DNA from 3 places in the Brevibacillus sp. genome. Region 3 is predicted to be linked to each of the others. Evidence: riboswitches for the same ligand, from Rfam matches in the RefSeq annotation. Region 3 holds a riboswitch; each other region holds the start of a gene.

The links. A riboswitch is a leader RNA that binds a small molecule or an ion and turns the genes downstream of it on or off. The one in region 3 is predicted to bind lysine.
Region 1: linked by a shared signal. The riboswitch ahead of DEP07_RS07895 (amino acid permease) and the one ahead of DEP07_RS18890 (aspartate kinase) in region 3 are both predicted to bind lysine.
Region 2: linked by a shared signal. The riboswitch ahead of dapD (2,3,4,5-tetrahydropyridine-2,6-dicarboxylate N-acetyltransferase) and the one ahead of DEP07_RS18890 (aspartate kinase) in region 3 are both predicted to bind lysine.

Annotation. Positions count from the first base shown of each region.
Region 1 covers NZ_DOTK01000033.1:5,618-8,894, forward strand. The annotation lists gene DEP07_RS07885 (CGNR zinc finger domain-containing protein) at 1-349, opposite strand, end outside; gene DEP07_RS07890 (DinB family protein) at 507-1,001, shown strand; lysine riboswitch at 1,119-1,305, shown strand; gene DEP07_RS07895 (amino acid permease) at 1,418-2,860, shown strand; gene DEP07_RS07900 (TolC family protein) at 3,058-3,277, shown strand, end outside.
Region 2 covers NZ_DOTK01000005.1:28,994-32,270, reverse strand. The annotation lists gene DEP07_RS00850 (GNAT family N-acetyltransferase) at 1-318, opposite strand, end outside; gene DEP07_RS00845 (flavodoxin) at 411-854, opposite strand; lysine riboswitch at 1,010-1,199, shown strand; gene dapD (2,3,4,5-tetrahydropyridine-2,6-dicarboxylate N-acetyltransferase) at 1,303-2,013, shown strand; gene DEP07_RS00835 (aspartate aminotransferase family protein) at 2,028-3,242, shown strand; gene DEP07_RS00830 (N-acetyldiaminopimelate deacetylase) at 3,246-3,277, shown strand, end outside.
Region 3 covers NZ_DOTK01000062.1:27,138-30,414, forward strand. The annotation lists gene uvrC (excinuclease ABC subunit UvrC) at 1-1,163, shown strand, start outside; lysine riboswitch at 1,250-1,436, shown strand; gene DEP07_RS18890 (aspartate kinase) at 1,668-2,909, shown strand; gene DEP07_RS18895 (DUF2507 domain-containing protein) at 3,014-3,277, opposite strand, start outside.

The sequences.
Region 1 (3,277 bases), on a different contig from region 3:
GCCATCCTTCAATCGCGCTATGCCATTCCTGCGCATAAGTTGCTTCCTCTTCACTAGGCACGACGCGAACGTAAAACGGAGCTTTTGCCAGCGTCTCGTTCAGTTGCTCCAACTCCTCTTGCAGCAATGCCTCCCCGCTGACCACCTTTTCCAAAAGCATTCGCATATACTCGCGAAATTGCACAAGAACAGCGACGGTTTCCTCGTCAAGCGGCAGCGGTGCCTGCAATTGGTGCTCTTGCAAAAACCATTCCTGCCATTCCCGCTTTGCCAGGCGATTTTCCTTGCGGCCTGTCCCGCGCCAGTCACGCCAATCGCTGTTTAAAAAATCGATGCATAGCCATTGCACACTTCTCTTCCCCCATCTATTTTCGCTTCTTGTAGGTAACACCAACATATGGTAAGATCATCTTGTAACCACCAAAATTCATTTTGAGCGTTACAAACTTCTTCTTATTGCCATTATAGCGCTTCACCAATCTGTTTGACAGACGAGGAGGAAACACATGAATCGGATGGAATTGCTTGTTCATGAATGGGAGTGCACGTATGACAAAGAAGATTGGTATCCGCCGCTCAAGCACGCCCTGGATGGCGTGACCGTGGCCCAAGCCAGCTGGCGTCCCGAAGGAGAGGCAGCGAACACGATCTGGGAAAATCTCAGTCATCTGCTCTATTTCAAAGAGCGTTTGCTGCACCGTCTATCCGGTACGGATTTTCCTGGTACGGCTGAGACGAACGATGACACCTTCCAACCATCCGGAGCGCCAGACGACGAAGCAGCTTGGCAAGCGGCGGTGCAGCGCATGGAAGAAGTACATCGCGGCATTCATGAAAAGCTCCGCTCCCTTTCCGGCGATGCATTCGATCAGCCGCTGCCCACCATCTCCATCGGGCAAAGCGTGATGAGCATCATTTTGCACGACGCTTTTCATACGGGACAAATTGTGCAAATCCGCAAGCTGCAAGGCTCTTGGCCTGCGCGCAGGTCATTTTTGTAGCCCTTGCTCCCACTCTAGCAATATTTTGCAGCACAACTTTTTTCATTGATTAATAACGATCAATCTTATATAGTTGATAAATAAATCAACTTCATACATGTTATCCTCATCTTTCACGGTGAGGGTAGAGGTCGCGGCTTTTATGTCATCCTGTACGAGATTCAGAAGAAATCTATGACTCCAGGAAAGGGAAAAGCCGCCGAAGCTCATATCGCATCTCTGTGCGCGTGGGCTGGGGCTGTACCCGAAAGGGACAGAACTGTCACGTTTGCTTGCCGGGCAAACGTGGTGTGCTATCTTCAGTGAAGGCTTGGTGGGGATTGGATGATACCGCCCTATGCCGTTTTTGGCTATTGGCGGTTTTTTCGTTTCCGACCGACCTTCTCAAAATCTTCGAAAGGTCGTGCAAGCATCTTATGTCACAGAATCAACTGCAACGTGGTTTGAAAGCCCGCCACCTGACGATGATCGCCATCGGCGGCTCCATCGGTACGGGCTTGTTCCTGGCGAGTGGAGGCTCGATTCACGAAGCCGGACCAGGGGGCGCTTTGGTCGCCTACATCGCTATCAGTATCATGGTTTACTTTTTGATGACCAGTCTTGGGGAAATGGCCGCCTTCATGCCTGTATCCGGCTCCTTTTCCACCTACGCCACCAGATTCGTCGACCCGTCACTCGGCTTCGCGCTTGGCTGGAATTACTGGTACAACTGGGCAATTACGATTGCGGTCGAACTGTCAGCCGCAGCTCTCATTATGAAATACTGGTTCCCGGATACTCCCGCCATTTTGTGGAGTGCCTTGTTCCTCGTCCTTATGTTTGCTCTTAATCTGTTGTCTGTCAAAGGCTACGGCGAATCTGAATACTGGTTTGCCTTGATTAAAGTAGTCACCGTCGTCGTCTTTATCATCATTGGTATTTTGATGATCTTCGGCATTATGGGTGGCGAAGCAGTCGGCTTCCAAAACTTCACCAAAGGCGATGCACCGTTCAATGGCGGCTTCATGGCGCTTCTCGGCGTCTTCATGATTGCCGGGTTCTCGTTCCAGGGAACCGAGCTTGTAGGGGTGGCCGCTGGTGAGAGCGAAGACCCTGCGCGCAATATCCCGAAAGCGATCCGCCAGATTTTTTGGCGCATCTTGCTCTTCTACATTTTCGCAATCCTGATTATCGGGTTGCTCGTTCCTTACGACAATCCGAATCTGATCAGCGGTGATATTACCGATATTGCCATCAGCCCGTTCACGATCGTCTTTGAAAAAGCCGGCTTTGCCTTCGCCGCCTCTGTGATGAATGCGGTCATCCTCACCTCCGTGCTGTCTGCCGGGAACTCCGGCATGTACGCATCCACCCGCATGCTGTGGGTGCTGGCGAAGGAAGGAAAAGCGCCAAAATGGTTTGCCAAAGTCACTCGCAACGGCGTCCCGATCAATTCCTTGATCATGACGGCTGCCATCGGTGCGCTGGCGTTTCTGTCCTCCCTGTTTGGAGATGGCGAGGTGTACGTATGGCTTCTGAACGCATCCGGCATGTCCGGGTTTATCGCTTGGCTCGGCATTGCCATCAGCCATTACCGCTTCCGCAAAGCGTACCTGGCCCAAGGCCGCGACCTGCGTGAGCTGCCATACCGGGCGAAGCTGTTCCCGTTTGGCCCGATTTTCGCCTTTATCATTTGCTGCGTCGTCATTGTCGGCCAAAACTACTCGGCGTTTATCGGCGGCGAGATTGACTGGAACGGCGTGTTCGTCTCCTATGTTGGCTTGCCGCTGTTTTTGATCGTTTGGCTTGTCTACAAGTATACGAAAAAGAGCAAGCTTGTTCCGCTCCATAAAGTAGATTTCAGCATGGACGAAAAATAAATAGCTTTGCCAAACAAGTCATTGCAGGCTCCCTCACGTCGAGGGAGCTTTTTCTTTGTTTCATTTTATTTTTCCGATCAACTTTCTTATGATTACATATTGACGAATGTAGACTGGAAATATATACTGTTCATGAAAAATTGATAATGAGAATCGTTATCGACAAACTCTTTTCCTATTCCCAAGGAGGCCCCATAATGAAGTCCAGGTTATCGAAGCATCTCTACAGCACTACACTGGTTGCCGCGCTTCTTGCAGGCAATACTCATTTGGCTATGGCCGCTCCTGCAGTTGTTGCAGCCGCAGAACAACCCCAGACCGCTCCTCTGTCTCTCCACGGTGCGATCGAGCAGGCATTGAAAACCAGCATCGATCTTGAGCTGCTGCAAATAGATTACGATGTTACGGAATATGAAA
Region 2 (3,277 bases), on a different contig from region 3:
GTTGCAGCTTTGATCCATGAAGTAACCGATGGTCGCGTTTTGCCAGGCGCCGCGTACGACGTTTGACAGGGCAACACGGCCGATCATGTCGTCCGTTTCGCGCAGAAAGACGCCAAAAGCGTAGCCTGTGCCAGCGGCAAAGTCTTTTTCCGCCTGGGCGATTTGTTCCTGTTGGCCCGTGAGCGTCAAAAAGGAAGACGACCGAATCGGTTCAAAAGGTTGCAAAAAAGCATGATTACGCAGCCGAAGCTCAAGAAGCTCGGCTGCGTCGTCCATGCCCAGAGGTCGCAGATAGACCGTTTCTGTATGTAGCGTCATGATATCAATCCTCCCTGGAAAAAGTCGGATCGACATTGTACCATGACTTGATTTAAGTGGAAAGGCTTTTTCTTTTCAGCGGCCTTCTGGTCTTAGCCCAGCAATTCGGAGAAAGAAACGCCAAACGCCTTGCAGGTTTCCACTTCTTTCGCTGTAGGGGACAGCTCGATTTTCAAGCCTTCAAGTGGTGTTTCCGCACCGCGCTCGCTCGCCTTTTTCAAGAGAGTATCTACGGCAGCGCCAACGTGCTCGTAAGCGGAATCGCAGGAACCGAATGCGACTACTTTTTTGCCAGTCAGATCGATGTCGTCCATCTCTTCGTAGAAGTCCAGGCACTCGTCCGGAAGATCGCCGTCGCCCCAAGTGTAAGCGCCGAGCAGGATGCCATCGTAGTCCTCAAGCTCCTTGGCTGTTGCGTCCATCACTTCTTTTATCTCCAGCTCTTTTCCTGTGGATCGAATACCCTCAGCAATCGCTTCAGCAATCTCTTGTGTGTTTCCAGTCATGCTTGCGTAAACCATCAAAATGCGGCTCATAAGGTTGAAACCCTCCAAATAAGATAATGAAAATCATTCTCACAAAAATAAGATAATGAAAATGATTCTCGTTGTCAACGATTTTTTTTCTTTCTATAAAGCTGTTGCCACATGGGAATGATTTTGGTAGAGTTAAATGAAATTATAATATTGGAAGTCTAAATAGAGGTGCGCCGAAGAATAGTACATCTTTTCGTCATCTGCCGGGGGGCGGGAAAAGGAGGAAAGGCTAAAGCGCCGAAGCGGTTGTTGTTCCCCTCGAACAGCAGCGGCTGGGGTGGCTCATGAACAATGAACATCCTGTCACAAAAGACGATTGTCTTCTTGTGGAGCGCTATTTACGATTTGCTTGGGCAGTTTGGAAAGCAATGAGATAGCGAATGCACTCATTGCTTTTTTTAGTCAATTTAAACAAGGCAAGGTTTTGATCAAAAAGGAGGATTTACCTGTGAACATGATGGATGCAAATGAAATTATCGCGTTTATTCAAAAAAGCGAAAAGAAAACACCTGTGAAAGTATACGTGAAAGGCAATCTGGAGGGCATTGACTTCGGTGCCAGCGCAAAAACGTTCATCACTGGCTCTACTGGCGTCGTCTTTGGCGAGTGGAAAGAGATCGAGCCTGTTTTGGCTGCAAACGCCGACAAAATCGAGGACTACGTGGTAGAAAGCGACCGCCGCAATTCCGCGATTCCATTGCTCGATACAAAAGGCATCCAGGCTCGCATCGAGCCGGGCGCGATCATCCGTGACCAGGTTACCATCGGAAACAACGCGGTGATCATGATGGGAGCTTCGATCAATATTGGCGCGGTAATTGGCGAAGGCACGATGATCGACATGAACGTGGTTGTAGGTGGACGCGGTACAATCGGGAAAAATTGCCACATCGGCGCTGGTTCTGTCATTGCAGGCGTTATTGAGCCGCCTTCCGCACAGCCGGTTGTTGTCGAAGACGATGTCGTGATCGGTGCCAATGCGGTTATCCTCGAAGGCGTTCGCGTAGGAAAAGGCGCGGTCGTAGCAGCAGGCGCGGTCGTGATTGAGGATGTGCCGCCATACGTGGTTGTTGCGGGCACACCTGCTCGTGTCATCAAACAAATCGACGACAAAACTCGCTCCAAGACGGAGATCAAGCAGGAGCTACGTCAGCTGTAGGGGAGAGAGCTCACATGGACTGGCGTACGCTCGACGAACAATACATCGTCTCTTCTTATAAACGTTTGCCTATCGCGATCGCCAAAGGGGAAGGAAACTACCTGTACGATACAGCGGGCAACAAGTATTTGGACCTGTTTACGGGCCTGGCAGTCAATGTGCTGGGCCACTCCCACCCGCGGATTGTTCAGGCGCTGCGCGATCAGGGAGAACGTTTCCTGCACATTTCCAACGTATTTTTGAACCAGCCGGCGATCCTGTTGGCCAAGCGGCTGGTCGAGCAGACGATCCCGGGAAAAGTGTTCTTCACCAATTCCGGCGCAGAGGCGACCGAGTCCGCGATCAAAATGATTCACAAATGGACGAAGACCGACGGAGCGGGACGCGAAGGGATCGTCGTCTTGCGCAACAGTTTTCACGGCAGGACGCTGGGCGCCGTTCGGCTGACCAGGCAAGCGCACGTCTATCAAGATTTTCCGCAGCCGGATTTTCCCGTGTACGAGCTTGATCCGGAGGACACAGCCGGATTGCGCGCCATCTGTCGCGAGGCAAAGCCAGCAGCCGTCCTGATGGAGCCTGTTCTTGGCTCCGGGGGTGTCGTGCCTTTGTCTGTAGACTTTTTGCGCGAGGTGGCGACCATTTGCCAAGAGGAAGGCATGCTGTTTGCCATGGATGAAATCCAGACAGGCATGGGACGGACGGGAAAACTGTTTGCCTACGAGCACGCAGGCGTGACGCCAGATTTGATCCTGTTTGCCAAAGGAGTAGGCGGCGGACTTCCGCTCGGTGGCGTCATTGCCGGGACGAAGCTGATGAACCAGTTCAAGCCGGGAGATCACGGCACGACTTTTGCGCCGTCTCCGCTTTCGGCTGCTTTGGGCAATGTCGTGCTGGACGAACTGCTCGATCCCGCATTTGCAGCGAGCGTAGACGAAGTGATTGCCTACCTGTGGGCTGGACTGGAAGCACTGCGTGAGCGCCTCCCGGAACAGCTTCAGGCGCTGCGCGGCAAAGGCATGATGGTGGGAATCCCGCTCAGTGCTGCTCCCGAAGAGGTCAGCCGCTTGCAGCAAGCCATGCTGGATCGGGGAGTTCTCGTGGATGTGACGCAAAAAACGATTGTTCGCTTGCTGCCGCCGCTCACTTTGACCAAGGAAGACGTAGACCGTTTCCTGGAAAGCTTTGCAGCGGAACTGGCTGAGCTTCAAGGGGCAAAAGGGGAGGCGTAAGCGATGACGACATCTTTGTTTACCCAAATTCGCCG
Region 3 (3,277 bases):
TACAGGCGGCAGAAGCGATGGAGTTCGAGCGGGCCAAGGAACTGCGGGATCAGATCAAGAGCATTGAAGCGGTGATGGAAAAGCAGAAGATCACGTTTACCGACACGGTAGACCGCGACATTATCGGCTTTGCGGTAGAAAAGGGCTGGATGTGCATTCAAATTTTTTACATGCGCCAGGGCAAAATGATCGAGCGGCAGACGACCTCTTTTCCATACTATGGCGGCGAAAGCGAAGACTTCATGTCGTACGTCACCCAGTTTTACTACGACAAGCAAAACGCGCTGCCAAAAGAAATTTTGCTGCCGGAGGAAAGCGAGCCGGAGCTGCTTAGCGAATGGCTCGGGGTCAAAGTATTGACACCGAAGCGGAGCAAAAAGCGCGAGCTGGTCGAGATGGCCTGTGAAAACGCGCGCATTGCCCTCCAGGAGAAGTTCGCGCTGATGTCCAAAGATGATGCGAGGACGATTCAGGCTGTGCACAATTTGGGGCACGTGCTGGGGATTGGCGTTCCCCACCGGATCGAGGCGTTCGACAACTCCAACATTCAAGGAACAGAGCCGGTGTCTGCGATGATCGTGTTTACAGACGGTCGTCCGGACAAAAAGGAGTACCGCAAGTTCAAGATCAAGACGGTCGAAGGCCCCGACGATTACGGGTCCATGCGCGAAGTTGTCCGCAGACGCTATTCGCGGTTGCTGAAGGAAAACCAGCCATTGCCGGACTTGATCGTCATCGACGGAGGCAAAGGCCAAATCAGCGCTGCCATGGACGTCCTGGAGAACGAATTGGGGCTGTACATTCCGGTTTGCGGCTTGGCGAAGGATGAAAAGCACAAAACGGCGCAGTTGATGTACGGCGATCCGCCAGAACCCGTGAATCTGAAGCGGGACAGCTATGAGTTTTATTTGCTGCAACGCATTCAGGACGAGGTTCACCGTTTTGCGATCACGTTCCACAGACAGTCACGGACGAAAACGATGCTCTCCTCCCAACTGGATGAAATTCCGGGCATCGGCGAGAAGCGGCGCAAGCTGTTGTTTACCCATTTTGGCTCGCTGAAAAAAATGCGCGAAGCGACTGTGGAGGATTTCCGGGAACTGGGGATCGGCGACAAGCTGGCCCGAGAGATCATCACTCATTTGCGCAAGCTGGAATCGTAACGGTTTTGCAAAAAGCGATTGAACCGCTCGGATTCCCATGATATAATGCGTTTCAAACAGAATAGTTAGCCTCACTTCCATTTATGGAGTGAGGTAGAGGCGCGAAAACCATGAGTACCACCCTGAGATCGGGTATCTGTGAAGGGAACGGGAAAGGGGGATTCGCCGAAGTGTGGAGAAAAACCCGTTTGTCTCCATGCTGGGTCTGCATTGAACAAGTGCAGGACTGTCATCTGGCTCTTGACCGGCGCCAGATGGAGAGCTATCTCACGGTGTGTCGATGTGAGCGGTGACAGGGATTTGCCTTGTCATGTGCTGCCATGGACCGCGTGTAATTGGGAGGGAGGAACCGGTATGTCGAAACAGTAGGCAGCGGCAGGTACTTATTCCTTGTCGGTGCCTTTTTTATACAGACTTTTTCCAGTAAAAATAGAGAGATTCATAAAACGGCAGCAAAAGATACATTCTACAATCATTGGATATGAGAAAAGGGAGAGAAGCCGCATGGGGTTGATCGTGCAGAAATACGGAGGCACCTCTGTAGGGACCATTGAGCGAATTTTACGAGTTGCAGATCGAATTGCCAGTTACAAAGAAGAAGGGCACGATGTGGTGGTCGTCGTATCTGCGATGGGCAAATCTACAGACGTATTGGTAGATATGGCCAAACAGATCAGCGCCTACCCGTCCGAGCGAGAGCTGGATATGTTGCTGACCACGGGGGAGCAAGTATCTATCGCCTTGCTTGCAATGGCCTTGCACACGAAAGGCTACGATGCGATTTCTTTGACAGGCTGGCAGGCTGGAATCACGACGGAAGCGATTCATGGCCGGGCGCGAATCAAACAAATTGATTCTGAGCGCATCCAGGCAGAAATAAGCCGCGGACGTGTTGTGATCGTAGCAGGTTTTCAAGGTCTCAGCGACGAAGGAGAAATTACGACGCTCGGCCGGGGTGGTTCGGATACATCGGCAGTTACGCTGGCCGCCAGCTTGAATGCAGACAAATGCGAGATTTTCACGGATGTGTCCGGTGTGTACACAGCCGATCCGCGGATGGTGCCAGCGGCAAGCAAGCTGGACACGATCTCGTACGACGAGATGCTTGAACTCGCGAATCTCGGAGCGGGAGTTCTTCACCCGCGCTCGGTGGAGGCCGCGAAGAAATACAAAGTACGGCTGGTCGTCCGCTCCAGCTTTACTGCCGAAGAAGGTACGTACGTTGAGGAGGTTGCCAACATGGAAACAGGAAGAGTAGTAAGTGGAGTCGCGCATGACGAGGATGTAGCAAAAGTCACGGTTGTCGGTATGCCTGCGAAGGTTGGGACTCTTTCCCGCCTGTTCAATACGCTGGCGGACAATCAGGTGAACGTCGACATCATTATTCAAAGCTCCTATGACGCAGCAGTGACGAATATTTCCTTCACGGTTGCTGCGGATGACTTGAAAAAGGCATTGGACACGTTGGAAAACCACAAAGCAGAGCTTGGCTTCGAAAAAGTCGATTACGAGCAAAACCTGACCAAAGTGTCCATCGTAGGCTCCGGCATGGTCAACAATCCGGGAGTGGCTGCCGAGATGTTCCGCGTTTTGGCAGAAAAAGAAATTTCTATTAAAATGGTTTCAACTTCAGACATCAAAGTTTCTTGCGTCATTCCTGCCGGGCAGACTGAGCTTGCTGTCCGCAGCCTGCACTCGGCATACGGGCTCGATGTGGAAGAGACAGCAGTGGTGCACGGAATCTAGGCAGCGAATGCTCCCTCGCCTGTAGGCAGAGGGGGCATCTTTTTGACCTGACAAGACACGCCAGTCCTGACAATTATTGCGCTGCCAATGGTTGGCATGAAGGATCACTTTGGAGTATGGGCGCGTATCATGATCGTAGAACTACTCTCGACCTCCAGCCGGGCAAAGGTGTCTTTTCCTTTCCATTGCTCAATGCTGCCAGCAATGATGCCTGCTTCGAGCGACAGGGAGCGGCTGAGGCGTTCCGGTGTTTGGTAGTTGTGGATCGTATGGGTGAGTTTGTAGACGATGGTTTCGGCAGACTCTTCCAAAAGATCAAGCTGTCCCAATCCGAGGCGAATAAAAGGCATAATCGGACCTGTGGAAGA